Regions from separate parts of the Microbacterium sp. ABR10 genome, predicted to be linked through region 1. Evidence: predicted binding sites of a transcription regulator. Region 1 holds the regulator's gene; the other holds the start of a gene.
What was found. The regulator HrcA, encoded in region 1, represses chaperone genes, less so after heat shock. The targets are predictions, from matches to a motif close to TTNGCACTCGNNNNNNNCGAGTGCNAA.
Positions count from the first base shown of each region.

Region 2: groL (chaperonin GroEL) is a predicted target of HrcA. The motif match lies at 3,130-3,156, and genes of this name have one in related genera.

Region 1 is NZ_CM173821.1:1,771,082-1,785,851, forward strand. Features, by position in the region: gene ybeY (rRNA maturation RNase YbeY) at 1-43, opposite strand, end outside; gene ACXKZF_RS08150 (PhoH family protein) at 40-1,065, opposite strand; gene ACXKZF_RS08155 (HIT domain-containing protein) at 1,115-1,462, opposite strand; gene ACXKZF_RS08160 (16S rRNA (uracil(1498)-N(3))-methyltransferase) at 1,702-2,436, opposite strand; gene dnaJ (molecular chaperone DnaJ) at 2,439-3,560, opposite strand; gene hrcA (heat-inducible transcriptional repressor HrcA) at 3,607-4,647, opposite strand; gene hemW (radical SAM family heme chaperone HemW) at 4,892-6,109, opposite strand; gene ACXKZF_RS08180 (DUF1990 domain-containing protein) at 6,109-6,753, opposite strand; gene lepA (translation elongation factor 4) at 6,779-8,623, opposite strand; gene ACXKZF_RS08190 (alpha/beta fold hydrolase) at 8,851-9,573, shown strand; gene rpsT (30S ribosomal protein S20) at 9,692-9,952, shown strand; gene holA (DNA polymerase III subunit delta) at 10,744-11,781, opposite strand; gene ACXKZF_RS08205 (ComEC/Rec2 family competence protein) at 11,861-14,386, opposite strand; gene ACXKZF_RS08210 (ComEA family DNA-binding protein) at 14,383-14,770, opposite strand, start outside.
Region 2 is NZ_CM173821.1:2,439,736-2,454,505, reverse strand. Features, by position in the region: gene ACXKZF_RS11375 (nitroreductase family protein) at 1-307, opposite strand, end outside; gene msrB (peptide-methionine (R)-S-oxide reductase MsrB) at 322-729, opposite strand; gene ACXKZF_RS11365 (DUF2332 family protein) at 803-1,792, shown strand; gene ACXKZF_RS11360 (DUF3263 domain-containing protein) at 1,802-2,056, shown strand; gene ACXKZF_RS11355 (LytR C-terminal domain-containing protein) at 2,092-2,694, shown strand; gene ACXKZF_RS11350 (cold-shock protein) at 2,824-3,024, shown strand; gene groL (chaperonin GroEL) at 3,194-4,813, shown strand; gene ACXKZF_RS11340 (sensor histidine kinase) at 5,202-6,923, opposite strand; gene ACXKZF_RS11335 (response regulator transcription factor) at 7,018-7,710, opposite strand; gene ACXKZF_RS11330 (DNA repair helicase XPB) at 7,780-9,429, opposite strand; gene ACXKZF_RS11325 (helicase-associated domain-containing protein) at 9,488-11,215, opposite strand; gene ACXKZF_RS11320 (hypothetical protein) at 11,217-11,498, opposite strand; gene ACXKZF_RS11315 (cold-shock protein) at 11,605-11,988, shown strand; gene ACXKZF_RS11310 (DUF3027 domain-containing protein) at 11,972-12,613, shown strand; gene serC (phosphoserine transaminase) at 12,668-13,789, opposite strand; gene ACXKZF_RS11300 (iron-dependent transcriptional repressor DtxR) at 13,888-14,586, shown strand.

The DNA.
Region 1 (14,770 bases):
CGTCGATCTGGTGGTCGGACTCGTTGTTGATCTCGATCGTCATGAGCGGTTTCGTCTCGGGAGGTGATCGCGGGGGCCGGCGGCGCTTTGGCCGCGTCGCTCCGCACGGGTGGCGAACTCGCTGGCCTCGTCGCGCTCGCGACGCGCCGCGAGGCGCTTCTCGTCGTACTCGCTGTAGGCGTCGACGATGCGGCCGACGAGGTTGTGGCGCACGACGTCGGCGCTGGTGAGACGCGAGAAGTGGATGTCGTCGATATCGTCGAGGACGCGGGTGACCAGGCGGAGTCCCGAGGCACCCTGGGGCAGGTCGACCTGGGTGATGTCGCCGGTCACGACCATGCGCGTGCCGAATCCGAGACGCGTCAGGAACATCTTCATCTGCTCGGGCGTGGTGTTCTGCGCCTCGTCGAGCACGACGAACGAATCGTTCAGCGTGCGTCCGCGCATGTAGGCCAGCGGGGCGACCTCGATGGTGCCCGTGGCCATGAGCTTCGGGACGATGTCGGGGTCCATCATCTCGTTGAGCGCATCGTAGAGCGGCCGCAGGTACGGATCGATCTTGTCGGTGAGGGTGCCCGGGAGGAATCCGAGCCGCTCCCCCGCCTCGACGGCGGGACGCGTGAGGATGATGCGATTGACCTCTTTGCGCTGCAGCGCCTGCACGGCCTTCGCCATCGCCAGGTACGTCTTGCCGGTACCGGCGGGACCGATGCCGAAGACGATCGTGTTCTCGTCGATCGCGTCGACGTACTCTTTCTGACCCGCGGTCTTCGGGCGGATGACCTTGCCGCGCGACGACAGGATCGCCTCGCCCATGACCTCGGAGGGGCGCGGGCCCCCATCGGAGCGCAGCATGCGGTTCGAGCTCGACACGTCGGACGGATCGAGGCCCTGGCCGGATCGGGTCATCGAGAGCAACTCGTCGACGAGTACGCGCGCGGCGCGCACCGCGTCGGGTGCGCCGGAGAGCGTGATCTCGTTCCCCCGCACGTGCACGTCGACGTCGGGATGTTCTTTCTCGACGACGCGCAGGAGGCGATCCTGCGGGCCGAGCAGTTGCACCATTGCCACGCCGTCGACCTCGATGCGGTCGGAGACGTGCTCTTCGGGGGAATCAGCCACCCAGGCTCTTTTCGTTCAGGCCGCCCGCGAGGACGTGGGCGTGCACGTGGAAGACGGTCTGACCGGCACCCTCGCCGGTGTTGAAGATGAGTCGGAAGTCACCGTCGGAGTGCTCCGCGGCGACGGAGTTGGCGAGACCGATGACCTCGGTGAGCAGATCGGGGTCGCCCACGGCGAGTTCGACGACATTGCGGTACTGCGCCGTCTTGGGGATGACGAGCAGGTGCACGGGCGCCTGCGGCGCGATGTCGCGGATCGCGAAGGCGTTCTCGGTCTCTGCAACGATCTCGGCGGGGATCTCGCCCTGCAGGATGCGCGTGAAGATCGACGGTTCGCTCATGGCATCCAGTCTAGTGACGGCCTCCGACACCCAGGCCTGCTGTGCGTCGCCGTCAGCGCCGAGGGGCGTGCGAGCCGGTTGACCGGTCGACGGGGCGTGAGATGTGCAGCGGGGCGGGTGGTGTCCGCCCCGCTGCACATTCCCCGCCCCGATCCACGGTGTCGAGGCGGGGCGCGGGACGGCAGGGCCTGCGGTTCGGGCGCCGTCGATACCGGACGCGCGCACGCGAGGCGCGCGCGTCACCAACGCCCGTGCGCAGCAGACAGCACCGAGATGGCCGCCGCCCCCGCGGTCGAGGTGCGAAGCACCGTGTCGCCGAGGCGCACGAGCCGCGCGCCGGCAGCTTCGAGGGCGGAGAGTTCCTCCGGCGCGATCCCGCCCTCGGGGCCGACAACGAGCACGACGTCGCGCCCGTCTGCGGCCTCGTCGGCGACGACGGTGAGACGGTCGGATGCCGACGGCTCGAGCACGAGAACGAGCGCGGTGCCCGCGAGAGCGACCAGGTCGGCCGTGCGGGCGACACCCTCGACCTCGGGGATCCACGCGCGATGCGCTTGTTTGGCGGCCTCGCGCACGATCGTGCGCCAGCGGGCGATTCCCTTGTCGGCCTTGGCATCCCATCGGGACACGCTGCGCGCGGCCTGCCACGGCACGATCGCGTCGACGCCGAGCTCGGTCGCCGCCTGCACGGCGAGCTCGTCACGGTCGCCTTTCGCGAGCGCCTGGACGAGAACGAAACGCGGCGACGCCGCGGGGCGGTCTTCCCGCGCGGTCACCCGGACGTCCACGTGCTTCGGCGTCGCCGCGGTCACGAGGCCCTCCAGCCAGGTCCCGCGTCCGTCGCCCAGGGTGACCGCCTCGTCGACGCGAACGCGGCGGACGGCCGCGGCGTGGTGCGCCTCTGCTCCGGTGAGCGTGACGGCATCCCCCGGCTGAGCGGATGCCGCCTCGTCGGTGACGAAATGCAGCGCCACGGTCAGTGCCGGAAGCGGTCGCGGAACTTGCTGAACATTCCCTGCTGGTGCTCGGCGAGCCGCGGCTTGGGGGCCTTGGTGCGCTTGGCGAACTCCTCGATCAGGGCGCGCTCACGGTGGTCGAGGCGCGTGGGGGTCACCACGTGCACGCCGACCTTGAGGTCACCGCGCTGGCTTCCGCGCAGCGGCGTGATGCCGCGACCTTTGATGGTGAGCACATCACCCGACTGCACGCCCGCGCGCACCTCGAGATCGACGTCGCCGTCGAGCGACTGAATCGTCGTGGTGGCGCCGAGGATGGCATCGGGCATCGAGACCTCGAGGGTGGCGACGAGGTCGTCGCCGTCGCGGCTGAAGGCGTCGTGCGCCTCAACCGTGATCTCGAGATAGAGGTCGCCGTTGGGGCCGCCCGCGGGGCCCACCTCGCCGGAGCCGGGCAGCTGCAGGCGCAGACCCGACTCGACACCGGCGGGGATGTCGACCGAGACGGTCCGGCGCGCGCGCACACGCCCCTGACCCTGGCACGTGCCGCACGGGTACGGGATCGTCGTGCCGTGCCCCTGGCACACGGTGCAGGGAGCGCTGGTGACGACGTTTCCGAGGAGGCTTCGGACGGTGCGCTGCACGTGTCCGGAGCCGTGGCAGATGTCGCAGGTGACCTCGCTCGTGCCCGGCTGGGTGCACGAGCCCTGACAGGTCTCGCACAGCACGGCCGTGTCGACCTCGAGATCGCGGTGGGCGCCGAAGACGACATCGCCGAGCTCGAGCGTCACGCGCACCAGGGCGTCCTGACCCCGCTCCCGACGCGACCGCGGGCGGGGACCGCGGCCCCCGCTGCTCTGGCCCGCGCCGAAGAAGGTCTCGAAGATGTCACTGAACCCGCCGAAACCGGCCGCGCCCCCGCCGCCGAACGGGCTCTGATCGCCGCCCATGTCGTAGCGGCGACGCTGCTCGGGGTCGCTGAGCACGTCGTAGGCGTGGGTCACGAGCTTGAAGCGCTCCGACGCATCGTCGCCGGGGTTCACATCGGGGTGAAGCTGGCGCGCGAGACGTCGGTACGCCTTCTTGATGTCTTCCGGGCTGGCGTCGCGTTCGACGCCCAGGACCTCGTAGTGGTCAGCCACAGTCGCCTTCCTGCCCGCTCTCGCGGGGTCGTTCGGGTGATGCTCGTCAGCGTGCGCTGTCGTCGTCTTCGAGCATGCGGGTCAGATAATGCGCGACGGCGCGGACCGCCGCCAGATTCGATGAGTAGTCCATGCGCATCGGGCCGAGGAGGCCCACGCGTGCGCCACCGGTGGAGCCGTCGTAGCGGCTCGCCAGCACCGAGGCCTCGACGAGGCCGAACGGCTCGTTCTCGCGACCGATGCTCGCCGACAGCCCCTTCTCGTCGGCCACCATCTCGGTCATGAGTCGCAGGAGTGTGACCTGCTCTTCGATGGCCTCGAGTAGTGGATAGATGCTGCCGCGGAAGTCCTGCTCGCGCTTGGCGAGAGTCGCGGCACCGGCCATGACGAGGCGGTCCTGGCGGAACTCCTCGAGTTCTTCGCCGACCACCCGCAGCACGGCGTCGGCGATGGCCTCGATCAGGACACCCGGTCGCGGTGCGTCGGCCGTCGCATCACCGACGCGCTGCACGCACTCGGCGACGCTGCGGCCCACGAGCACGGCGCTCACGCGGGCACGAAGCTGGACGATGTCGGCCTCGGTGGGCTCGGCCGGTACGAGCGCGATGCGCTGCGAGACCCGGCCGGTGTCGGTGACGAGGATGACGAGCACCCGGGGACCGCCGAGAGCGACGAGCTCGACGTGCGAGACGTTGGCCCGCGCGAACGACGGGTATTGGACGATCGCGACCTGGCCCGTCAGCTGCGTAAGGGCCCGCACGGTGCGCGCGAGGAGGTCGTCGAGGTCGCCCGCCTGATCGAGGAAGGAGGTGATGGCGCTGCGCTGCGCGCTCGAAAGCGGACGGAGCTCGGCGAGATGGTCGACGAACACGCGATAACCCTTGTCGGTGGGCACGCGCCCCGACGAGGTGTGCGGAGCGACGATGAGGTCTTCGTCTTCGAGCAGGGCCATGTCGTTGCGGATGGTCGCCGCTGACACCCCGAAGGCGTGGCGGTCGACGATCGCCTTACTTCCGACGGGCTCACGGGTGTCGACGTAGTCCTGCACGATCGCGCGGAGCACCTGAAGGCCGCGTTCCGACACCATGCGCTGCTCCTCCCGTTTGGCACTCGGCTCGATTGAGTGCCAATTCTACGGGATCGGCACGACACTGCGTCGGGGGGCTCGCGGATGCCGTCTCCCGGTCCGTCGAACGCCGGCACCGGTGCGGGCGCTGCGAGTAACGCCCTGGCGTGGAGGAAACGGCTCGACGGCGCGTTTCTGCCTCGCGATCGCGTTTGTCGCAGCTTCCCCGAGGCGCGGCATGTCCTCCGGAACGCGCGGTGCGCCGTCAGGCGGTGAGCGCCCGCACCACGGCATCCGCCAACAGACGCCCGCGGCGGGTGAGCACGATGCGCCCGCGCACGGCATCCGCGCCCTCGACGAGACCGTCGGCGATGAGGGATGCCACGGCCTTTCGCCCCTCGCCGAGCAGCTCCGACACCGCCAGGCCCTCGCGGATACGACTGCGCAGCAGCACCGATTCGAGGCGTCGTGCCGTCTCGTCGGGGCGCTCCCGACCCGCGGCCGGCGATTCTCCGGCCGCCATCCGCTGCGCGTACGCCGCCGGGTGCTTCACGTTCCACCAGCGCAGGCCCGCGACGTGGCTGTGCGCTCCGGGGCCGAAACCCCACCAGTCCGTGCCCCGCCAGTAGGCGAGATTGTGGCGGGAGCGGTGGGTGACTCCGCGAGACCAGTTCGACACCTCGTACCAGTCGTACCCGGCGGCTGCGAGCAACTCGTCGGCCAGCTCGTACATGTCGGCTTGAAGGTCGTCGGAGGGCTCCTCGACGACGCCCGAACGGATCTGCCTGGCGAGCTTGGTGCCGTCTTCGACGATCAGCGCGTACGCCGAGATGTGGTCGGGCCCGAGAGCCGTGGCGGCTTCGAGAGAGGCGCGCCAGTCGTCGAGCGACTCCCCCGGCGCGCCGTAAATGAGGTCGACCGAGACGTCCAGCCCCGCTCGCCGTGCGGCCGCGACCGCCGTGGCGACGTTGGCGGGGTCGTGCGTGCGGTCGAGCGCGGCCAGCACGTGCGGACGGGCGGACTGCATGCCGATCGACACGCGCGTGATCCCCGCCGATGCGAGCGTCTGCATCACGGCGTCGTCGACGGTGTCGGGATTGGCCTCGACGGTCACCTCGGCGCCGTCGGCGATCCCGAACTCGGTGCGCACGGCGTCCAGCATCGTCGCCAGATCGCCGGGCGGGAGGAGCGTGGGCGTTCCGCCCCCGAAGAACACGGTGGATGCCGCGCGGCGACCGCCCGCGGCATCCATCACCGCACCCGCCAGGCGCACCTCCGCGGCGAGGGTGTCGGCGAAGTCGTCTTGCCGCGCACCACGCAGTTCGCTCGCGGTGTAGGTGTTGAAGTCGCAGTAGCCGCAGCGCACTCGGCAGAAGGGCACGTGCAGATACACACCGAAGTCGGTGGTGGGATCGACGGCGAGGTCGCCGGGGAGGCGGCCGTCGGCGGGAGCAGGATCTCCGAGCGGTAGAGGCCCGCCCATCAGGACGTGTACAGCGGCGAGATCGCGCGCAGGTACCGCGCGAAAAGCGCCTTGCGGCGGCGGCGCACGCGGCTGGTGAACAGCCGGTAGGTGGGCGCGGTCGGACGATCGAACGCACGCACGACGAACCAGACCTCGTCGTTGTCGCGCCATTCGATCGAGAACAGCTCTTCGCCGCTGACGATCGAGTGACCGACGGTGCCGAGGATGAATCCGACGCGACGGGGCTCCTCGAACACCGAGATGACCCGCAGCTCGGCGTCGGCTCGGTGACCGTCGACCTTGCCGTGCAGGTGCACACCCGTGCCGGGGCTGACGAACGGGGTGCCGTCGGCGGCGAAGCGCTGCTCGGCCTCGAGGCGGCTGGGGGCGACCGGGGCCCCCTCGGCGTCGAACCCGACTCCGGCGTAGCCTTCTCCGGATGCCGGGCGCACGTCGGTGATGCTGAGCTCCTCGCCGCGCAGCGGTGCCCACGACAGCAGCAGCTCGCCCGCGGCGACGAAACGCTCCTCGCCGCTGCCGATTCGCCACGCGTCTTCGGCGGGCACGGAATGCTCCGGCGGGTACTGCATCAGGTCGGGCGCCTGAGTGGCGCCGACCGCCGCGTAGTCGACCGTGTCATCGGTGAAATTCTGCCGTCGCATGATCCACCCCTCTCGGTTGGGTGCGTTACTTCTTGGCCTCGACGTCGCCCGACAGCGCGGCGATGAACGCCTCTTGCGGCACCTCGACACGACCCACCATCTTCATGCGCTTCTTGCCCTCTTTCTGCTTCTCGAGGAGCTTGCGCTTGCGGGTGATGTCACCGCCGTAGCACTTGGCGAGCACGTCTTTGCGGATGGCGCGGATGGTCTCGCGCGCGATGATGCGGGCGCCGATGGCGGCCTGGATCGGTACCTCGAACTGCTGGCGCGGGATGAGTTTGCGCAGGCGCTCGGCCATGAGCGTGCCGTAGGCGTACGCCTTCTCACGGTGCACGATCGAGCTGAACGCGTCGACCTTGTCGCCCTGCAGCAGGATGTCGACCTTGACCAGGTCGGCGGTCTGCTGGCCGGCCGGTTCGTAGTCGAGGCTCGCGTAGCCCTGCGTGCGCGATTTGAGGTGATCGAAGAAATCGAAGACGATCTCGCCGAGGGGCATGTGGTAACGCAGCTCGACGCGGTCTTCGCTGAGGTATTCCATGCCGAGGAGCGTGCCGCGGCGCGTCTGGCAGAGTTCCATGACCGTGCCGACGTAGTCCTTCGGCAGCAGGATGCCGACCTTGACGATCGGCTCCGACACCGACGCGACACGTCCGTCGGGGTACTCGCTGGGGTTGGTGACCGAGACGGTCTCGCCGGTGTCGGTCGTGACCTCGTAGGTCACCGACGGTGCCGTGGTGATGAGGTCGAGCCCGAACTCGCGCGAGAGGCGCTCGGTGATGATCTCGAGGTGCAGAAGCCCCAGGAAGCCCGCGCGGAAGCCGAAGCCGAGCGCGACCGAGGTCTCGGGCTCGTACTGCAGCGACGCGTCGGACAGCTTGAGCTTGTCGAGCGCTTCCCGCAGCTCGGCGTAGTCGCTGCCGTCGATCGGATAGATGCCCGAGAAGACCATGGGTTTCGGGTCGGTGTACCCGGGCAGCGCCTGGGTGGCGGGCTTGCGGTGGGTGGTGATCGTGTCGCCGACCTTGGACTGGCGCACGTCTTTCACACCCGTGATGAGGTAGCCCACCTCGCCGACGCCGAGGCCGCGGGTGGGCACCGGCTCGGGGCTGGAGACGCCGATCTCGAGCAGCTCGTGCGTGGCGGTGGTCGACATCATCTGGATGCGCTCGCGCGGCTGCAGCGACCCGTCGATCATGCGGACGTAGGTGACCACACCGCGGTACGCGTCGTAGACCGAGTCGAAGATCATCGCCCGGGCCGGGGCGTCGGGCTTGCCGACGGGGGCGGGGATCTTCTCGACGATCAGGTCGAGCAGCTCTTCGACGCCCATGCCGGTCTTGCCGCTCACGCGCAGCACGTCTTCGGGGTTTCCGCCGATGAGGCCGGCGAGCTCGGCCGCGTACTTCTCGGGGTCGGCCGCCGGCAGGTCGATCTTGTTCAGCACCGGGATGATCTGCAGGTCGTTCTCGAGCGCCAGGTAGAGGTTGGCCAGCGTCTGGGCCTCGATGCCCTGCGCGGCGTCGACCAGCAGGATGGCGCCCTCGCACGCGGCGAGCGAGCGACTGACCTCGTAGGTGAAGTCGACGTGGCCGGGCGTGTCGATCATGTTGAGGGCGAAGGTGCCGTCGGCGGTGGACCACGGCATCCGGACCGCCTGCGACTTGATCGTGATGCCGCGCTCACGCTCGATGTCCATGCGGTCGAGGTACTGCGCACGCATGTCGCGGTCGCTGACGACGCCGGTGATCTGCAGCATGCGGTCGGCCAGCGTCGACTTGCCGTGGTCGATATGAGCGATGATGCAGAAGTTGCGGATCTGCTCCGGCGGGGTGGCAGACGGCTCGAGGGGCTTCAGGGCGCGCGGTGACATGTTCCGTCGATTCTACGGTGGTGCGCCGACATCGCCGTCCGCGGATGCTCAGGGTCCCGGCATCCAGGCTCCTCCCCGGCCGCGACGGCGGCGGTCGCGAGATCACGCGGTCGGCGCGAGACCGCACGTTCGCGTCATCTGCGAGCGTGTGCTCTCATCGCGATCGTGTGGTGTCGGCGCTCGGGCTCACAGGTCTCGCCGCGGCACACCCTCATACAGTGGATGCCATGACGGTCCAGGTCGTGTTCGTGCACGGCATCCGCACGTCGTCCACCATGTGGCGGGCGCAGGTCGCGCACCTGCAGGAGCGCGGCAACCCGGTGACCGCGGTCGACCTTCCCGGTCACGGCACGCGCCGCGGGGAGCCGTTCACCCTCGACGAGGCGTACGCCACGATCGACCGGGCGGTTCGGGATGCCGCCGAGCACGGGCCCGTCGTGCTGGTCGGGCATTCGATGGGCGGGCTGCTGTCGATCGACTACCTCGGGCGGGAGGATCCGCCGCCCGTGGCCGCGTTGGTCGCCGCGTCGTGCACGTCTCTTCCTCGCGGTCCGGCGCTGGCGACCTACCGCTATCTGATCCGTCGCGCCGACAGCCTCCCCGACCGCGGCATGGGGTTCACCGACCGGGTGCTCGATCTCACCCTGCCGCCCGAGACGCGTCCCGATTTCGGCGCCGGTGGATACGCCCTCGACGCACAGCACATCGCCCTGGCCTCACTCTCCGACCTCGACCTGCTGGCATCCCTCCGCAGGATCACGGTGCCGCTGTGGTTCGTCAACGGACAGTGGGATCAGCTGCGCATCAACGAGAAGCTGTTCACCGCCGTCGCCCCGCACGCCGAGCTCGTCATCGTGCCGCGCACGACGCACATCGTCACGGCGATGCGCCCGCGCGTGTTCAACGCCGTGCTGGACGTGGCGCTCACCACGGTGGAGGCGTCTAGCTGATAGACTCGGTCCTTGGCTTGCGTGTGGGGTTTTTCCCGACCTCCACGACCGCCGGTGCAGCGCCCCTCTACCGCTCGCCCGGCACTTCCAACACTCACTCAAACGAAAGACCGTCGACGTGGCGAATATCAAGTCGCAGATCAAGCGCAACAAGACCAACGAGAAGGCGCGCGAGCGCAACAAGGCCGTCAAGAGCGAGCTGAAGACGCACGTGCGTCGCACGAAGGAAGCCGTGCTGGCCGGTGACAAGGAGGCCGCTGAGAAGGCCCTCGTCGTCGCGACCAAGAAGCTCGACAAGGCCGTGAGCAAGGGTGTCATCCACTCGAACCAGGCTGCGAACCGCAAGTCGGCCATCGCGAAGTCGGTCGCCGCTCTCTGAGCCGCAGCATTTCTTCGAAAGCCCGTCCCGCATCTGCGGGGCGGGCTTCGTCGTTTCCGGAGCGGGTCGTGCCTCGCCACGGCGAGGCGGGGCGTATCCGGGCGACGTGCGGAGGCCGGGCGGCGTGCGGAGGCCGGGCGACGGGCGGAGGCCGGGGTCGCGTGCAAAGGCCGGGCGAGGCGCGGAGGCCGGGGTCGCGGCAAGGGTCGGGCGAGGTGCGGAGGCCGCGGCGGTGTGCGGAGGCCGCGGCGATGTGCGCGCGGCGGGGCCGTGTGCGGAGCGGAGGGGGTGCGACGAGCGGAGGACCAACGGGCGCGATTCGGTCCTCCCCTCCCCGCATCTCCTCCCCTGAGCCCCCAGTGGGACCGCGCCGGTTGACCGCCGTCTCGACCTGAGCGGACCGCGGCCCTGGTGCACAGACGAGGTCGACGGTGCATCTCGCGGCGCACCAACTCATCCCCTCGGAGGATGCGGGCCTCGGTCGCCCCTTCATAGCCTGGTTGCCAGGAGGTACGACATGCAGAGTGAGCGCGCGGCGAAATTCTTCGGTGACCGGGAGGACCCGCGAGAGCGTCTTGTGGAGCTGTTCGGAGGAGATGTTCCCGCGAGCGGGCAGCCTCCGGAGCCGGCACTGAGGTGGGCGGCCGCGGTCGCCTCGCCCGATCACGGGGAGGTCGTCGTGGTCCGTGACCTCCGCCGGGCGGAGCCCCGGCTCACATTGATGGCGGCGACGTTCCTCGCGCGTCACCTGATGCGACGCTGACCGGATGCCGTTGCGCGCGACGGCGGACTCAGTCGCCGTAAGGCGCGCGCGTGGCGATGATCGTGATCATGCGCTCGAGGGCGAAGACCGAGTCGCGCGATGCGCCCTTCACTTCGGCGTCGGCCCGGGCGGTGGCGTGGATGGCCATGCCGAGCGTGTTGCCGGTCCAGCCGACGAGGTCGCGGCGGGCGCGGTCGACCTGCCAGTCCTTCATGCCGAGTCGTTGCGCGAGGGCCGGCGACGACTCGCGGGTGCCGGCGACTCGTGCCATCGTCCGCAGCTTCATGGCGACGGCGGCGACGAGGGGGACGGGGTCGGCTCCGGATGCCAGCGCGTGACGGAGCGCGAGCAGCGCCGGCCCGTATTGGCCCGCGATGGCGGTGTCGGCGACGGTGAAGGCGGACGTCTCGACGCGACCGCCGTAATAGCGCTCGACGGTGCGCTCGTCGATGTCGCCGGGTACGTCGGCGATCAGTTGCTGGCAGGCGGCGGCCAGCTCGGTGAGATCGTCGGCGAACGCCGAGACGAGTGAGCGCAGGGCCACCGGCGCGATGCGCTTCTGCGCCGCCCTGAACTCGCCGACGGCGAAGTCGAAGCGGTCGGAGTCGCGTTTGACAGCAGGACAGGCGATCTCGATACCGCCACCCTGACCCGACCGGATGCCGTCGAGCAGCTTCTTGCCTCGCACGCTCGCGCCGGTGTGCCGGAGCACGACAGTGGCTCCATCTTGCGGATATGCGAGGTACGACACCGCCTCAGCGAGGAACGTATCGCTGCACTTCTCGACGCCGCTCACACGCACGAGCCGGGGCTCGCCGAACAGCGACGGCGAGGTCACGCCGAGCAAGGTGCCGGCGGCGTAGTCGTCGGCGCGGATGTCGGTGACCTCGAGGCTCGGATCTTCGCTCTTCAGCATGGCGCGGATGCCGGCGGTCGCGCGCTCGGCGCAGACCTCTTCGGGCCCCGAGATGAGGACGATCGGCGCCGGCTGCGGGGCGCGCCACGACACCTGGGGGATGGCCGACTTCGCCTTCGCGGGGGCGGAGCGTCGGGGTGCCGGGGTCACTCCCCCAGCCTAGCGATCGGCTCCGACACCGTGTCCCGGTGCGTCGGCTCATCCCCGTGCCCCACGAGCCCCGTCGCCGTCAGGCGCCGGAACTCGGGCGCTCCCGACCGCCGGTGCCCCTCGGCGCCCTCCGTGTCCCACTCGGAACACCCTCGCGCGGTGCGCCTCGCCCCGCTGCCCATCCACCCCCTTCAGGACCGCCTCGGTTCACTCGGATCCACCCGACGCCGCGAGCCGGGCCCGCCACCGCCTTTCCTGTCTCACGCGGCGCCTGGCTCGGGTTCTCCGGCGCCCCCGGCTCCCCCGCATGCTCCCGCCAGAGCGTCAGCGCGCCGTGGGCATCGAGCCAGACGGCCAGCGCTCCGTCCTGATCGGTGCGCCCGATCGCGGTGCCGAGGGCTCTCAGCATCGACAGGAGAGAGGCGGTCGGATGGCCGTAGGTGTTGTCAGCACCCACACCGATCAATCCGACCGTCGGATGCAGATCCTGATACAGACCGGCATCCTGGTCTGCGCTGCCGTGGTGCGCCACTTTCACGATCTGCACCCGGGGCACGTCCACGCGCCCTCGCAGGGCCGCCTGCGACTCCTCGCCGAGATCGCCGAGGAGCACCGTTCGAGGGAAATCGACGCCCGCGACGTCGATCGCGACGCTCGCGTCGTTGCCGGGGTCTGTACGGGGTGCCGGACCGAGCGCCTGCCACCGCGTGGCGCCCAGCGCCCCCGTGGTCCCCGTCGTCGCCTGCTGGAGCTGCGCGCCCGCCGCCGCGAAACGGTCGAGCAGCCGCTGGTCGGCGTGTCCGTCCACCGGACCGTGCACGACGAGAGCGGCCCGACCGATCACAGCCGGCGAACCCCCGACGTGGTCGAGATCGAAGTGGGTGAGGACGAGCAGATCGATCCGGTCGATGCCGAACTGGGCCAGGCAGCGGTTGAGAGCTGCGGGATCAGGACCGGTGTCGACCAATGCGGTCGCACCTCCGGACCGCCACAGCGTCGCGTCGCCCTGCCCGACGTCGCACATCGCGAGCTGCCACGCGGAGGGTATGGTGAGCGGCCCCGCGACCGTGCGCACGGCGGAACTCCCCAGGACGAGACCGAGGACGACGGCCATCGCCGCCGACGCGAGGCCGGTGAGGCGGGGCAGGCGTCGAGGACGCACGATCACCAGATGGAGGGCGGCTCCGACGAGAGCGAGGAGTATCGCCCCGGCCGGCCCGTCGGGCCAGGGGAGGTTCTGCGCGGCGACCGAAGAACTCGTGTGCGCGACGGCGGCGATCCACGCCGCGGGCACCCAGGCCAGGGCGGTCAGTCCATCGCGCAACCAGGGGAACGGCGCGACGCACGCGAGTGCCCCGGCGATCGTCGCGGGGGCTGCGGCCGGATCGGCGACGAGGTTGGCCGCAACGCCGAGCAGGGGGACGTGCGGGTCGATGAGCACGATGAGCGGGCCGCAGACGATCTGGGCCGACGTCGGAACGGCGATGGCGAGGGCGAGGGCTCTCGGCATCCATCGACCGAGTCCCGTGGCGAGCGGGCGCGCGAGTACGAGCAGGGCACCGGTCGCCGCGGCGGAGAGTGCGAAGCCCAGAGAGCGCGCCAGCCAGGGGTCGACGACGAGCAGCACGGTGACGGCGAGGGACAGCACCGCAACGCCCATCGCCGGGCGGCCCAGAGCCACCGCGATCATCGCCACCGAGGCCATGGCCGCCGCCCGGACGACACTCGGCTCCGGAGTGACCAAGGCGACGAAGGCGGCCAGGACGACGAAGGCCCCACCGACGCGCAGGCCGCGGGGTGCGCCGCACAGAGCGAGGAGGGCGAAGGCCGCGCCCACCACGATGGCGCAGTTCGCGCCCGAGACGGCGGTCAGGTGCGAGAGCGAAGACGCGTTCATGGCGGCCTCGGTCGCCGAGTCGAGACTGGAGGTGTCGCCGACGGCGAGCCCCGGGACGAGACCGGCCCCTGGTTGCGGTAGACCGCGTGTGGATGCGACCAGCGCATCGCGCAGGCCCTCGAACCACGCCCAGACACCGGTCGGCTCGGTCGCCGAGACGACCTCGCTGCCCCGCACGACGAGCGCGGCACGCTCCCCCGCCGCGGCCGGGATCGCTCGCCCCGACAACGACACCGTGCTGCCCATGCTCGCTCGCGCGAGCGCCGCGCGTCCGCCCGGATCGACGAGCACACGGGCGGGAATCGCGCCGACCACGGTCCTGTCTCCCGCACGCACCGTCGCGGCGGTCGCGTCGAACCAGGCACCCCCGTCGGCCGACCCGTCGATGCGCCCGGTGACCGTCACATCGAGCTCGAGGTAGCGACCGCCCTCCGCTTCCAATGCGGCGATCTGCGACCGCACGGGCGCAAGCGACGCGACGGTCCCCGCGGTCGCGGCTGCGCACGCGAGCGCGACCGCGGCGACGGCCAGCGCGGGGTGCCGACGCCACACCAGGACGGCGGTGGCGATGCAGGACAGGATGCCGAGCCCGACGGCGAAGAGGATGGCATCCGGGATCGCGGTGGTCAGCCCGGCGGACACCCAGGTCGCCGCCGCGACCGATACCGAGCGCAGCGTTCGGCGCCGAAGCGCGCGACGCGCGCTCACACCCGCACCAGATCGCGAAGGGCGGCCAGCATCTTCTCACCGATGCCCGGCACCGACTGCAGATCGTCGACGCTGGTGAACCGGCCGTTCGTCTCACGCCACTCGATGATGCGGTCGGCCATCGCGGGACCCACGCGCGGAAGGGTGTCGAGCTGCTCGGGGGTGGCGGTATTGAGATCGATCAGTCCGTCTGCCGCCGAGCCACCGGAGGCGGGCCCCGCGACTTCGGACCCCACCACCGGCACGACGATCTGCTCGCCGTCGGCGACGGGACGCGCGAGGTTGACCCCGTCGCGTGCCGCGTCATCGGCGAAGCCACCCGCCCGCGCGATGGCATCGGCCACCCGGTCTCCGGCGTCGAGTCGGTAGAGACCGGCCTCGCGT
Region 2 (14,770 bases), 670 kb from region 1:
GCATGTGGGCGACACCGGATGCCGTGGCCTCCTGCTCCCACGCGGGGATCTTCTTCGACGACACGTCGGCCACCAGAGCGATGATGAGGGGCGCACGACGCGGCTTCGAGGAATACCCGCGCTTGCCGTCGGCTTTGTTCAGGGCGCGCGCCAGCACATCGCGGTCGCTGCCGCGGATCTCGATGATGCGCCACGGGCGCAGCGTCTTGTGGTCGGCGACACGACCGGCCGCGGCGACGAACGCCTCGAGCTCGGGTCCGGTGGGGGCGAGGTCGGTGACTTTCGACCACGACCGGCGGTCGCGCATCGCCTCGAGTGCGCTCACGCCTTGTCTTCCGGGGTGAAGGTCAGCGAGAGCGAGTTCATGCAGTAGCGGTCGCCGGTCGGCGTGCCGAAGCCGTCGGGGAACACGTGGCCGAGGTGCGAGCCGCAGTTGGCGCAGCGCACCTCGGTGCGCTGCATACCGTGGCTGTTGTCGTCGATGAGTTCGACGGCCTCGGGGCGGACCGATTCGTAGAAGCTCGGCCACCCGCAGTGCGAGTCGAACTTCGTGCCGCTCTGGAACAGCTCCGCACCGCATGCGGCGCAGGTGTAGAAACCGGCGCGGCTCTCGTCGAGCAGCTCACCCGTCCAGGCGCGCTCGGTGCCGGCCTGGCGGAGCACCGCGTACTGCTCGGGCGTCAGCTCTTCGCGCCACTGGTCGTCGGACTTGTCGACGGCGTAAGTCATGGAAACTTCCCTTCTCCGGCATCCATTCTGTCGTGCCCGGGAGCGGTCAGGTCGGCCCGGCATAATCTGCGGGATGGATCAAGATGCCGTGACCGCCGTCGTGGAGAGGTACGGGCGCTTCGCCCGCGACGAGGCGCCCGGTCGATCCGCCGTGTACGAGGCGTGGGCGCGCCGGGTGGTGGACGATCCCGCGGTGGCGACCGCGCTCGCGCGAATCGCGGAGACGCGACGTCAGCCTCCGCTCGTCTTCGCCGTCCTCCGCGTGCTCGGCGCCCCGTTCGGCGACCTCGACGCCTGGGCGTCGTGGGTCGTCTCGCACGCCGACGAGATCGCCGCCGAGTGCGAGCGACGGAGCGTGCAGACGAACGAGCCACTGCGGTGCGCCGCTCTGCTGCCGGCGCTGTCCCTGATCGAGGGCCCCATCGCGCTGCTCGAGGTGGGCGCGAGCGCAGGGCTCTGCCTCTTCCCCGACCGCTACTCGTACCGCTACCGACGCGGTGCGGACACCCTCGCTCTGGACCCTGCCGACGGGGTGAGTCCGGTCGTGCTCGACAGCGTGCTGGAGGGGATGCCGGAGGTGCGGATGCCGCAGGTGGTGTGGCGAGCGGGCATCGATCTGAACCCGCTCGACGCGCGCCGAGCCGAGGACCGGGCGTGGCTCACGGACCTCGTGTGGCCGGGGGAGGAGGGGCGGCGGGAACGCATCGTCGGCGCACTCGACATCGCCGCGGCCGATCCGCCCCTGCTCGTGGCCGGCGACGGAGCCGACGCGCTCCCGGCCCTCGCCGCCCGCGCGCCGCGCGACGCCACCCTGGTCGTGACGACCCCCGGCGTCCTCGCGCACATTCCGCGCGCCCGTCGCGCGGCGGTGATCGCGGCCGCCCGCGCGGCGGGGCGGTGGATCACCCTCGACGCGCCGGGTCTTCACGACGGCTGGACACGACCCTTCGAGTCGCTGCGGGGAGGCTTCACGCTGGCACTCGACGGCGACGCGATCGCGGAGGTGGATCCGCTGGGGGCGTGGGTGGCGTGGCATCCCGGATCCGAAGCGGTCCGCCGTTAGCGTGGAGGCGTGACTCTGTCGGACAGCGAACTCGCCTTCCTCGCCTTCGAGGGTGAGTGGCGGCGCCACGCGGGGGCGAAAGAAGAGGCGATCCGCGCCGAGTTCGGCCTCACGCCCGCCCGGTACTACCAGGTGCTCGGCCGCCTGATCGACACCCCCGACGCCCTCGCCCACGACCCGATGCTCGTGCGCCGCCTTCGACGCCGTCGAGACGAGGCCGCGGACCGCCACCGGTCACGGCTCGGTCGGGCGGCGTCGCGCTGAGGGAGCGGCCAGGCTCCGACCGATAGCATCGTCCAATGGCCAGATCGACCTTCCCTCGGGATCGCTTCGACGACCTGCCCGATCCCTCCGGCCGTATCGGCGCTCACCGGGCCGAGAACCCCCGGCTGCGCGGATGGATTGTCTTCCTGTGGGCGGCCATCGCGACGCTCGTTCTGATCATCGCGGGCATCTTCGCCACGCTCGTCGTGTCCGGGCGCATCTCGCTCGGTCCCGACGACGCCGCGAGCCCCGTGCCCACCGCCGAGGCCACCACGCCCGCCGTGGTCGACCCGTCGTATGCGGTCGTCGTGCTCAACGGCACCGCCGACGAGGGATTGGCCGGTTCGTTGCGCGACACGATCGTCGCGGCCGGGTGGCCCGGCGACGGCGTCGAGACGGGTGACTCCGACAGCACCGACTTCGCCCAGACGACCGTCTTCTACCTCCGCGAGAGCGATGAGGCGGCCGCGGAGGGTCTGGCCCAGGCGATCGGCGGCGCCGAAGTCGCGCAGAGCGATTTCCTGCAGCCGACCGACGACCCCGACACCCCCGACGACGAGAGCGCGGTCAAGCGGCTCATCGTCGTGATCGGCCTCGATCGCGCCGCTGGTCAGGCGTCGGAGTCGCCCGCATCCTGACCCGCGTTGCCGCGTGTTTCCGCGGAGTAACAACTTGACGGCACGCGCGTCAACAATGCGTCCGAACCCTGATCCGGAGGCGCCCTCCGTGCTTACGATGACCTCGTCGTTCAGCAACAGGAGATTCGCATGACGCAGGGCACTGTCAAATGGTTCAACGCCGAGAAGGGTTTCGGCTTCATCACCGTCGCTGACGGGCAGGACGTGTTCGTCCACTACTCGAGCATCGAGATGTCGGGCTTCCGTGTCCTCGAAGAGGGGCAGGCCGTCGAGTTCACCGTCGGCAGTGGTCAGAAGGGACCGCAGGCGGAGTCGGTGCGCCTGGCCTGAGTGCTGAATCGAACGCCGCGGCATCCGAGTTCCGGATGCCGCGGCGTTCGTCGTTTCGCGGGGGTTCGGTGGCTTGCACTCCCCAGGGTCGAGTGCCAGAATGAGTTAGCACTCGCTTTCGTCGAGTGCCAATTCTGCAAGTCACCCGTCCGGGAGGGACGACACACTTATGGCAAAGATCATCGCTTTCGACGAAGAGGCACGGCGCGGCCTCGAGCGCGGCCTCAACACGCTGGCCGACGCCGTCAAGGTGACCCTGGGCCCCCGCGGTCGCAACGTCGTGCTCGAGAAGAAGTGGGGCGCCCCCACGATCACGAACGACGGTGTCTCGATCGCCAAGGAGATCGAGCTCGACGACCCGTACGAGAAGATCGGCGCTGAGCTGGTCAAGGAGGTCGCCAAGAAGACCGACGACGTCGCGGGTGACGGCACCACCACCGCCACCGTTCTCGCCCAGGCGCTCGTGCGCGAGGGCCTGCGCAACGTCGCCGCCGGCGCCGACCCCATCTCGCTCAAGAAGGGCATCGAGAAGGCCGTCAAGGCCGTCACCGACGAGCTGCTCGCCTCCGCCAAAGAGGTCGAGTCCAAAGAGCAGATCGCTGCGACCGCGTCGATCTCGGCCGCTGACCCCGCCATCGGCGAGCTCATCGCCGAGGCCATCGACAAGGTCGGCAAGGAAGGCGTCGTCACCGTCGAGGAGTCGAACACCTTCGGCACCGAGCTCGAGCTCACCGAGGGCATGCGTTTCGACAAGGGGTACATCAACCCCTACTTCGTCACCGACCCCGAGCGTCAGGAAGCGGTCTTCGAAGACCCCTACATCCTGATCGCGAACCAGAAGATCTCGAACATCAAGGACCTTCTGCCCATCGTCGACAAGGTGATCCAGGAGGGCAAAGAGCTCCTCATCATCGCCGAAGACGTCGAGGGCGAAGCCCTCGCGACGCTCGTGCTCAACAAGATCCGCGGCATCTTCAAGTCGGTCGCCGTCAAGGCTCCCGGCTTCGGCGACCGCCGCAAGGCGCAGCTGCAGGACATCGCGATCCTCACCGGCGGCCAGGTCATCACCGAAGAGGTGGGCCTCAAGCTCGAGAACGCGACCGTCGACCTGCTCGGCCGCGCCCGCAAGGTCATCATCACCAAGGACGAGACCACGATCGTCGAGGGTGCAGGTGAGTCGGAGCTGATCGAGGGTCGCGTGACCCAGATCCGCCGCGAGATCGAGAACACCGACAGCGACTACGACCGTGAGAAGCTCCAGGAGCGCCTCGCGAAGCTCGCCGGTGGCGTCGCCGTCATCAAGGCCGGAGCCGCGACCGAGGTCGAGCTCAAGGAGCGCAAGCACCGCATCGAAGACGCCGTGCGCAACGCCAAGGCCGCTGTGGAAGAGGGTGTTGTCGCCGGTGGTGGCGTCGCGCTCATCCAGGCCGGCAAGAACGCTCTCGGCAACCTCAACCTCGTCGGTGACGAGGCGACGGGCGCCAACATCGTTCGCGTCGCCATCGAGGCCCCGCTCAAGCAGATCGCGCTCAACGCCGGTCTCGAGCCCGGCGTCGTGGCCAACAAGGTCGCCGAGCTCCCCGTGGGCCACGGCCTCAACGCCGCGACCGGCGAGTACGGTGACCTGTTCGCACAGGGCATCATCGACCCCGCCAAGGTGACGCGTTCGGCGCTGCAGAACGCGGCATCCATCGCCGGCCTCTTCCTCACCACCGAGGTCGTCGTCGCCGACAAGCCCGAGAAGAACGCCGCTCCGGCTGGCGACCCGACGGGCGGCATGGACTTCTGATCCACGCCTGACGTTCACAGAACGCCCCCTCCTCCGGGAGGGGGCGTTCTGCGTGTGCGGCGCGTTCTCTCGTGTGTTCGGCGGCGCGGTCGGCACGCAGCACTCGGCCGGGTGACGCGTCGCAGGCGCCCCACCCGGCGGAGTCGGAAGCGGAGGAGATTCCGGGACGGGAGGAAGGATCCGCACCGGAAGATCCTCCGCCGCCCGGATCTCCTCCGCTCTCGACGCCCCGCCGCGGCTGACGGCGCTTCGCTGTCTTCGGCTCGTCCGCCCGTCACGCGCCCGTCGGCCCGCGGCGGGACCGGGCGAGGGAGGACTCGCGGGCGGCTGTCCTGCGTCGTCAGGCGGTCGGCTCGGGCCGATAGCCCGCGGCGGCAGTCCTGCGTCGTCAGGCGGTCGGCTCGGGCCGATAGCCCGCAGGGAGACGCTCGAGGGGCTGCGTCTCGATGAGCGCGTGCTCCTGGGCGTCACGACGGTCGGCGAGGGGGAGCGAGACGCGGAAGGTCGCACCGCCTCCCGGTGTGTCGCGCACCTCGACCGTTCCGTGCAGCAGATCGACGATGGATGCCACGATCGACAGGCCGAGGCCCGACCCGCCCGTCTCGCGGGTGCGAGAGGTGTCGGCGCGCCAGAAGCGCTGGAAGATCTGATCGCGGATCTGCTCCGGAACGCCCTCGCCGTGGTCGATGATCTCGATCCACCCCATGTCGCTCTCGACGTCGACGCCCACGCGAAGGCCGATGGGGGAGTTGTCGCCGGTGAAGCGGCGGGCGTTTCCGAGGAGGTTGGCCACGACCTGGCGCACCTTGTTCTCGTCTCCCAGCACGATCGGCGCGATCCGCGGGGGCGTGCGTACTACTCCGGTCGGAGCGGTGGGCGCCGCGGTCGGGGCGGCGTCAGCAGACGTGGACGGCGACTCGGCGGCATCCTTGGGCTTGCGTCGTAACCGCGACAGCGTCGCACCCGCGATGGCCATGGCCGACGTGGTCGGGGCGGCGCGTCGGCGGCTCGCGGCCGTCGCGGGATCCCCGCCGGCATCGAGCAGAGGGTCGAGGGTGATGGTGGGCAGCACGATCTCGTCGCGTGAGGTGGTGTCGTCGACCGTCACCTCCCGCTGGGGCGAGGTGACCCGCAGATCGAGAGCCGCGTCGCGGGCGATCGGGCGCAGGTCGAGCGGGGTGATGGTCACGTCGCGTCGCTCGTCGAGACGCGCGAGGGCGAGGAGATCCTCGACGAGCGCACCCATGCGGATGGCTTCCTTCTCGATGCGTTCCATCGACTGCGCGACGTCCTCATCCGAGCGGATCGCGCCCATCCGGTAGAGCTCCGCGTACCCGCGCATCGTCACCAGAGGCGTGCGCAACTCATGGCTGGCGTCACCGATGAAGCGGCGCATCTGCCGGACTGTGGCGTCCCGTTGGCCGAGGGCGCCGTCGATGCGCGCGAGCATCGCGTTGATGGCGGTCTTGAGCCGGCCCACTTCGGTGTCGGGGACGATGTCGGTGAGGCGCTGGCTGAAGTCGCCGGCGGCGATGTCCATCGCGGTCGTCTCGACCTGGCGGAGGTTTCTGAACGCCAGCGTGACCAGCCATCGGGTGAGCAGGGCGGTCGCGACGAGGATGAGCAGCGCGACGAAGGCGTAGATGCCGATGTAGGCGGCGACGATGCGATCGGTCGGCGCCAGCGGCTGGATCACCATCTGGGTGTAGACGCCAGAACTCCCGTTGACCGGCAGCACGCCGACGCGGGCGAGGAAATGCTGACCCGAATCGCCGTCGTGCAGCTCGATGCGTCGATCGAGTTGCCCGTATGTCTGCTCGACGCTGAACGTCGACGGCAACTCGGGCAGTGTTTGCGATGCCGTGCCGTTGTAGAACGCCTTGCGCTCACCGTCGGGGCCGTAGACGACGACCATCGACCCGATCTGCGGCGCGTTCTCGATCTGCGAGAAGACGACCTGACCGTCGACGGGCGTCACGGTGAACACGCTGTCGGCGATGTTGCCCGCCGCCTGCTGGGCGAGCTGCTCGTCGAGGTTGTTCACCAAGGTCGTCCGCAGGAACACCATGGTGCCGATGCCCGCCGTGAACAAGCCGATCGCCAGGAGCATGACCGTGACGCCGGTGACCTTGGTGCGAAGGCTCAGGCCGCGCCACCAGCGCGTGAGGGAATCGTCAGGATGCGACAGGGCGGATGCCTTCTCGTCAGGCGGTCTTGCCCGACTTCAGCATGTAGCCGAAGCCGCGCTTGGTCTGGATGAGCGGCTCGGAGGAGTGCGGGTCGATCTTGCGGCGGAGGTACGAGATGTAACTCTCGACGATGCCGGCGTCGCCGTTGAAGTCGTACTCCCAGACGTGGTCGAGGATCTGCGCCTTCGACAGCACGCGGTTGGGGTTGAGCATGAGGTAGCGCAGGAGCTTGAACTCGGTAGGACTCAGATCGATCGACACATCGCCGACGCTGACGTCGTGGGTGTCCTGATCCATCGTGAGTTCGCCCGTGCGGATGATCGACTCCTCGTCGGCCTGCATGGTGCGGCGGAGGATCGCCTGGATGCGGGCGACGATCTCGTCGAGGCTGAACGGCTTGGTGACGTAATCGTCGCCTCCGGCGTTCAGGCCCTCGATCTTGTCTTCGGTTTCGTCTTTCGCCGTCAGGAACAGGATGGGCGCGGTGTAACCCGCGCCGCGAAGACGCTTGGTGACGCTGAAGCCGTTCATATCGGGGAGCATCACGTCGAGCACGATGAGGTCGGGTTCCTCCTCGAGCACGGCCGAGATCGTCTGCGCGCCGTTCGCGACGGCTCGCACCTGGAACCCGGCGAAGCGCAGGCTCGTGATGAGCAGGTCGCGGATGTTCGGTTCGTCGTCGACGACGAGGATGCGAGGTGCTGTCATGACCTCATTATCGTGACCCGACCCAGCAATCCGCTGGATATGGAACCGATGGGCGCGCCCTGCTATGGATCAGGCCGCCGCGGCGTCGATTCCGTCGGCATCCAGGATCGTGTAGGCGTACCCCTGCTCGGCGAGGAACCGCTGGCGGTTCTGGGCGAAGTCCTGGTCGACCGTGTCGCGCGCGATGAGCGTGTAGAAGCTCGCCGTGTGGTTGGACTGCTTCGGCCGCAGGAGTCGACCGAGACGTTGTGCCTCTTCCTGACGCGATCCGAACGAGCCCGACACCTGGATGGCGACCGAGGCCTCCGGCAGGTCGACCGAGAAGTTGGCGACCTTCGACACCACCAACAGGGGGATGCTGCCGTCGCGGAAACCCTGGAACAGTTCTTCGCGCTCCGAGATCGGCGTCGCCCCGGTGATCTGGGGGGCGCCGAGCGCTTCGGCGAGCTCGTCGATCTGGTCGAGGTACTGCCCGATGACGAGGACGCGCTCACCCGGATGCCGTTCGACGAGGCGGCGAGCGACGTCGATCTTCGCGGGCGCGGTGGCGGCGAGACGGTAGCGGTCCTCGTCGGCGGCGGCCGCGTACTCGAGGCGTTCACCGGCGGGGAGGTCGATGCGCACCTCGTAGCAGGCGGCCGGAGAGATGAAGCCCTGAGCCTCGATCTCTTTCCACGGCGCGTCGAAGCGCTTCGGCCCGATGAGGCTGAAGACGTCGCCCTCGCGGCCGTCTTCCCGAACCAGCGTCGCTGTCAGTCCCAGACGGCGTCGCGCCTGCAGGTCGGCGGTGAGCTTGAAGACGGGGGCGGGCAGCAGGTGCACCTCGTCGTAGAGCACCAGGCCCCAGTCGAGGGCGTCGAGGAGCGCGAGGTGGGCGTACTGACCTTTTCGCTTGGCGGTGAGGATCTGGTACGTCGCGATGGTGACGGGCTTGATCTCTTTGACCTGACCGGAGTACTCGCCGATCTCCTCGGGGGTGAGCGTGGTGCGTCGCAGCAGCTCGTCGCGCCACTGCCGCGCACTCACGGTGTTGGTGACGAGGATGAGCGTGGTGGTGCGGGTGTCGGCCATCGCGCCCGCGCCCACGAGGGTCTTGCCGGCGCCGCAGGGGAGCACCACGACACCGGAGCCGCCCTCGGAGAAGGAGTCCACCGCCTGTCGCTGGTAGGGCCGGAGGCTCCAGCCGTCTTCGGCGAGATCGATGGGGTGCGGCGTGCCGGGCGTGTAGCCGGCGAGGTCTTCGGCCGGCCAGCCGATCTTGAGCAGTTCCTGCTTGATGTGCCCGCGAGCCCACGCGTCGACGAGGAAACTGTCGGGGGTGGGGTGGCCGATGAGCAGCGGCGCGATGCGCTTGTTGCGGGACACCTCGCTGAGGACCGCGGCATCGGTGGAGCGCAGCACGAGTTCTTTGTCGTCGTTGCGCTCGATCACGAGTCGGCCGTAACGATTGACCGTCTCACGGATGTCGGTGCTGACCGAGGCCGGGACCGGGAAGCGCGACCACCGGTCGAGGGTGTCGAGCATCGCGTCGGCGTCGTGACCTGCCGCGCGGGCGTTCCACAGCCCCAGGCGCGTGATGCGGTACGTGTGAATGTGCTCGGGTGCGCGCTCGAGCTCGGCGAAGATGGCGAGCTCGTGCCGCGCCGTCTCCGCCTGAGGGTGTGCGACCTCGAGGAGGACGGTGCGGTCGCTCTGCACGATGAGGGGACCGTCAGCCATAGCGTTCGATTCTACCGGGGTCGCAGCGCAGACGGCCGACCACGCCGACGAAGGGGCGTCACCCGACGGGGGTCACACCGTCGATGTGCGACAGCGGCACGGTGCGCTCGACGTCGGCTCCCCGGTCGCGACCCCGCAGGCGTCCGCCGCCCAGCCCCGTCGCTTCCAGACGGAACACGCGGGCGGAGCCGTCGGGGAGGCGCACGGTCACGTCGATGACGGCGCGGGCGCGGACGGCCTGGTCGAGCTCGCGTTCGAGCCACGCGGCATCCGAGTCGCCCACGCCCTCGCGCAGGCGCCGCAGCAGGTCGGTGTAGACGTCGGCGGGTTCGGCTGCGGGCTGCGAGCCCGGGGCCAGCCTCGCGCGCTCCAGCGCGCGCGGTCGTCCGTGGGAGTCGACGGCGACGGCGGGGTAGTGCGCGTCGGTGAGTGCCCAGAACACGACGTCGCTCGACACGTGCGAGACCAGTTCGTCGTCGTCGGTGCGCGACAGCGCGATCGAGCGCAACGACTGATCGATCTCCATCGAGCGCAAGAGTGTCTCGTCATCGGTCACGACGCGCGTCAGGCGGGTGGCCGGGTCGCTCATCACTCGCACCCGCCCGTGCTCGGCGGACGTGCGCTCGATGACATACGCGAGCGGCTGCGGGAGTCCGGTCAGCGAGATGCCGCTGAGGAAGTCGCGGAGGGAGTCGGCCGTCTCGCCGGCCGTGATCGCCGCGCCGATCGAGGCGGCGCTGAAACGGTAGCTCGAGGCCTGCGCCCGCGACTCGCGCACGGCCATCGATCGCAACCGGACGTCGAGGTGCGGGGCGAGGGGCCCGGGCGCGATCGCGGTCAGGTCGTTCTGCAGGTACACACGATCGACCTCGGGCGGGAGTAGTTCGCGTAGCGCCGACGTGTCGACGTCGCCGCCCCGGGCGAGGGGTTCCGCCCACGGAGCGGTGCGCCCCGCGGCATCCACGAGCCCCCACCGCCGCAGACGGCGTGCCCACAGAGCCGCACGGTCCGCGCCCTCGGGGTCGAACGGCGTGGCTCCGGCCCACTCGTCGACGGGGATCCACCCTCCGTCGGCTGAGCGGTAGGCGCGGGGAAGGGCGTCGCGCAGCGCCACCGCCGTGTGCTGCCAGCGTTCGAGGGTGGGCAGGCGCAGCCACTCCCGGCCGGCCGACGAGACGAGCCAGGCGCGATCATTCGCGCCCAGCAGGCCGACGTCGGCGGCGAGACCGACGAGCAGATCGGCGTCGGCGGGCGTCGACACGGCTCCGGCGTCGACGAGTCGACGGCGTTCCGTCGCCCCGAGGGATCCCGATCCGATGCGTCCGAGCGGCGCCTCGAGGGTCTGCAGAAGGATGTCGGCCACGGATGCGGCGTACGTGAAAGCGGCCTCGGATGCCGCGGCGGTCTCGGCCGCGGATGGCGTGGGCGACGGTGTCGCGGCGGCGGGAACGCCGTCGGGCAGCGCCTCGCGGACCGCGTCGGCCACGCTCGGGAAGAGGAGGCCGTCGTCTCCGACCAGCGCGCGGGAGATCAGATCGTCACGCACGTCGCCGGTGGCGGGGGTGCCGGCGAGGGCGGCGAACAGCGCGTCGGACTCCCGACGGGTGAGGGCCGGCAGTGCGCGGGCGACCGAGACCGGCTCGAGCAGCGCCTCGGCGGCGTCGAACATGTCACGCCAGGTCGCCGACGGCGAGACGTGCCGGTCGGCGAACAGGCGCGCGAGCTCGTCGTCGGAGCGCGCGCCCAACGAGACCGCCAGTGCGCGTTGAGCGGAGGTCTCGGCCACGTCAACGAGCCTTGTTGGCCCGGGCCCTTCGGACGAAGCTCATGATGAGCACGGCCAGCAGGCATCCGAACGCGATGGGGGGTGTGACGAGGACGAGCAGGCTCACCACGGGCCACACGCCCGAGGCCAGATCGGCGCCGGCGGTGGAGCCGATGATGATCGCGAAGAAGCATACGAGCGCCAGCACGAGCAACCCGAGCGACATGAACGCCAGGATGCGGTCGATGCGGCGAACGGGAACGTCGTCGCCCGGCGTGCTGCCGCCGGAGGTGCGGGTGCTCATCGGCCTCAGCCTACTGCCTGGCGGCGGTGCCGTAGTCTGGAAGACCGGGATCCGATCGGGTCCTGCGTTCCGCCGCGCGATCGCGCACACACTCAGCGAGGTGTCCATGCCCACCGGCAAGGTCAGGTTCTACGACGACGAGAAGGGCTTCGGCTTCATCAGCACCGATGACGGCCAGGACGTGTTCCTGCACGCCACGGCTCTGCCCGCCGGAACCCCCGGGCCCAAGGCCGGGACGCGACTGGAGTTCGGCGTCGCCGACGGCAAGCGCGGCCCCCAGGCCCTGTCCGTGCGCGTCCTCGACGCCCCGGTGAGCCTGTCCAAGCGCTCCCGCAAGCCCGCCGACGACATGGCGATCATCGTCGAAGACCTCGTCAAGCTCCTCGACGGCATCGGTGGCGACCTGCGCCGCGGCCGGTACCCCAACGGCCCCCACGCGCAGAAGATCGCGGCCGTCCTGCGCAAGGTCGCCGATGACTTCGAAGCCTGAGCAGTTCGTCGACGAGCGTCTGACCGGCGCCCACGACCTGGCGCTCGCCGCCCTGCACGAGATCACGCCCGCCGACACCGTCGGTCCCGCGGCCGGGTACACGGCCGAAGACGACGGAGCCGTATCGCTGCGTTTTCACACCCGGCTCTCCGGGTACCCGGGTTGGTTCTGGACGGTGAGCGTCGCCGTGGTCGACGGGTCCGATCCCACCGTGCTCGAGGTCGAGCTGTTGCCGGGTGACGGAGCCCTCCTCGCGCCCGACTGGGTGCCGTGGGCGACGCGCCTGGCCGACTATCAGGCGGCGCAGGTGGCCGCGGCCACGGTCGATGACGAAGACGACGATCTCGACGATGACGACGACGACACGGATGACGTCGACGACGACGAGGCGGATGACGACGAAGACGAGCCGAAGGCGCGCTTCCACGCCGGCGATCTCGACGGCGTCGACATCGATGAGCTGGACGCCGATCACCCCGACGAGGCGGACGACGACCTCGACGAGGCGGACGACGACCTCGACGAGGCGGACGACGACGATTCCGACGACGACGACTCCGACGAGGACGACTCCGACGAGGGCGACTCCGACGAGGACGGCGACGAGGGCGACCGCAGCTACTGAGTTCACGACGAAGGCCGTCCCGCACGATGCGGGACGGCCTTCGTCGTTCAGGCGTCAGGCGCCGGGAAGGTGCTCGATCGTGTAGTCGATCGCGCCGATGAGACGGCGGACGTCAGCCGGCTCGATCGAGACGAACGTCGCGACGCGCAACTGGTTGCGCCCGAGCTTGCGGTAGGGCTCGGTGTCGACGATGCCGTTCGCGCGGAGGCTCTTGGCGATCGCGGCCGCATCGATGCTGTCGTCGAAGTCGATGGTGACGACGACGGGGGAGCGGTCTGAAGGATCGGCGACGAAGGGGGTCGCCACGGCGCTCGCATCGGCCCACTCGTACAGCGCCGCCGACGACTCGGCCGTGCGGGCGGCGGCCCACGACAGACCGCCGTTGTCGAGGATCCAGCCGAGCTGCTCGTCGAGCAGCAGCAGGGTCGCCAACGCGGGGGTGTTGAGCGTCTGCTGGAGGCGGGAGTTGTCGAGGGCGTTCTTCAGGCTCAAGAACTCGGGGATGTACCGATCGGATGCCGCGATGCGCTCGATGCGCTCGATGGCGGCCGGCGACACGGCGGCGTACCAGAGTCCCCCGTCGGAGCCGAGGTTCTTCTGCGGCGCGAAGTAGTACACGTCGGCCTGCGTCACGTCGAAGTCGATCCCGCCGGCGGCGCTGGTCGCGTCGATGACGGTGAGCGCACCGGCATCCGCCTGGACGCGCTCGATCGGAGCGGATACGCCGGTGGAGGTCTCGTTGTGCGGCCAGGCGTACACGTCGACACCCTCGACGGCCTCGGCCACGGTGCGCGTGCCCGGTGCGGCCTTGCGCACGTCGGGCGCCTGCAGCCAGGGAGCGGCGGCCGCGGAGGCGAACTTGCCGCCGAACTCGCCGAACACCAGGTTCTGGCTGCGGGTGTCGATGAGGCCGAACGCCGCGGCATCCCAGAAGGCGGTCGACCCGCCGTTGCCCAGGATGATCTCGTAGCCCTCGGGCAGGCGGAGCAGCTGCGACAGGCGCTCGCGCGTGCTGGCGACGAGGTTCTTGACGGGGGCCTGGCGGTGAGAGGTACCGAGGATCGACGCTCCGCGGGTGACGAGGGCCTCGAGCTGCGCACCGCGCACCTTGGAGGGGCCGCACCCGAAGCGGCCGTCGGCGGGCAGGAGTTCGCTGGGGAGTTCCACGTGCGGCATGGACCGATTCTAGAGTCCCCGTCCCGCCTCTCCCGCGCTCATGTCGGAGGGGGTCGGTAGGCTGGGAGGACTTGCCGCGCGACATCGAGGACACCTAAATGACCGACCTGATCGACACCACCGAGATGTACCTGCGCACGATCCTCGAGCTCGAGGAAGAGAAGATCGTGCCGCTGCGCGCGCGCATCTCCGAGCGTCTCGGCCACTCGGGTCCGACGGTCTCGCAGACCGTGGGCCGCATGGAGCGCGACGGTCTCGTCGTCGTCTCCGAGGACCGCCGACTCGAGCTGACCGACGACGGACGCCAGAAGGCCGTCGACGTCATGCGCAAGCACCGTCTCGCCGAGCGCCTCCTGAGCGACGTCATCGGGCTCGATTGGGCCTACGTGCACGACGAGGCGTGCCGGTGGGAGCACGTCATGAGCGAGCAGGTCGAGCGACGTCTCGTCGAACTGCTCGGGCACCCGACCGAGTCCCCGTACGGCAACCCGATCCCCGGACTCGACCAGCTCGGCGACGCCTCCAGCGCCACCTTCGACGATGGCGTGGTCGGTCTCGTGCGAAAGCTGACGGATGCCGGTGGCCCCGTCTCCGGCACGATCCGGCGCCTCGCCGAACCCGCGCAGGTCGACCCCGAACTCCTGCAGCAGCTCAAGGCCGCCGGCGTTCTGCCCGGAAAGCGCGGCGACTACCGCTTCAACGAGGGCTACGTCCTCCTGCAGATGGAGGGCATCGACGAGGGGTTGGAGCTGCCCGTCGAGGTGGCTTCGCACATCTTCCTGGTCGCCGGCGACTGAACGTCGGCGCGGATTCACCCCGGTGTTCGTCAGGGCACCTGACCGAAGCGTGACTTTTTTGTTACCTCGATGCCGGGGGCAACTCGTTTCCAGAAATATCGCGGGTTCCCTCGCGATCCACGGTAGTGGCGGACGAGCCTTGTTAGCACGTCGTTGGCACGGCGGGCCGTCTGTGAGTGCTCGT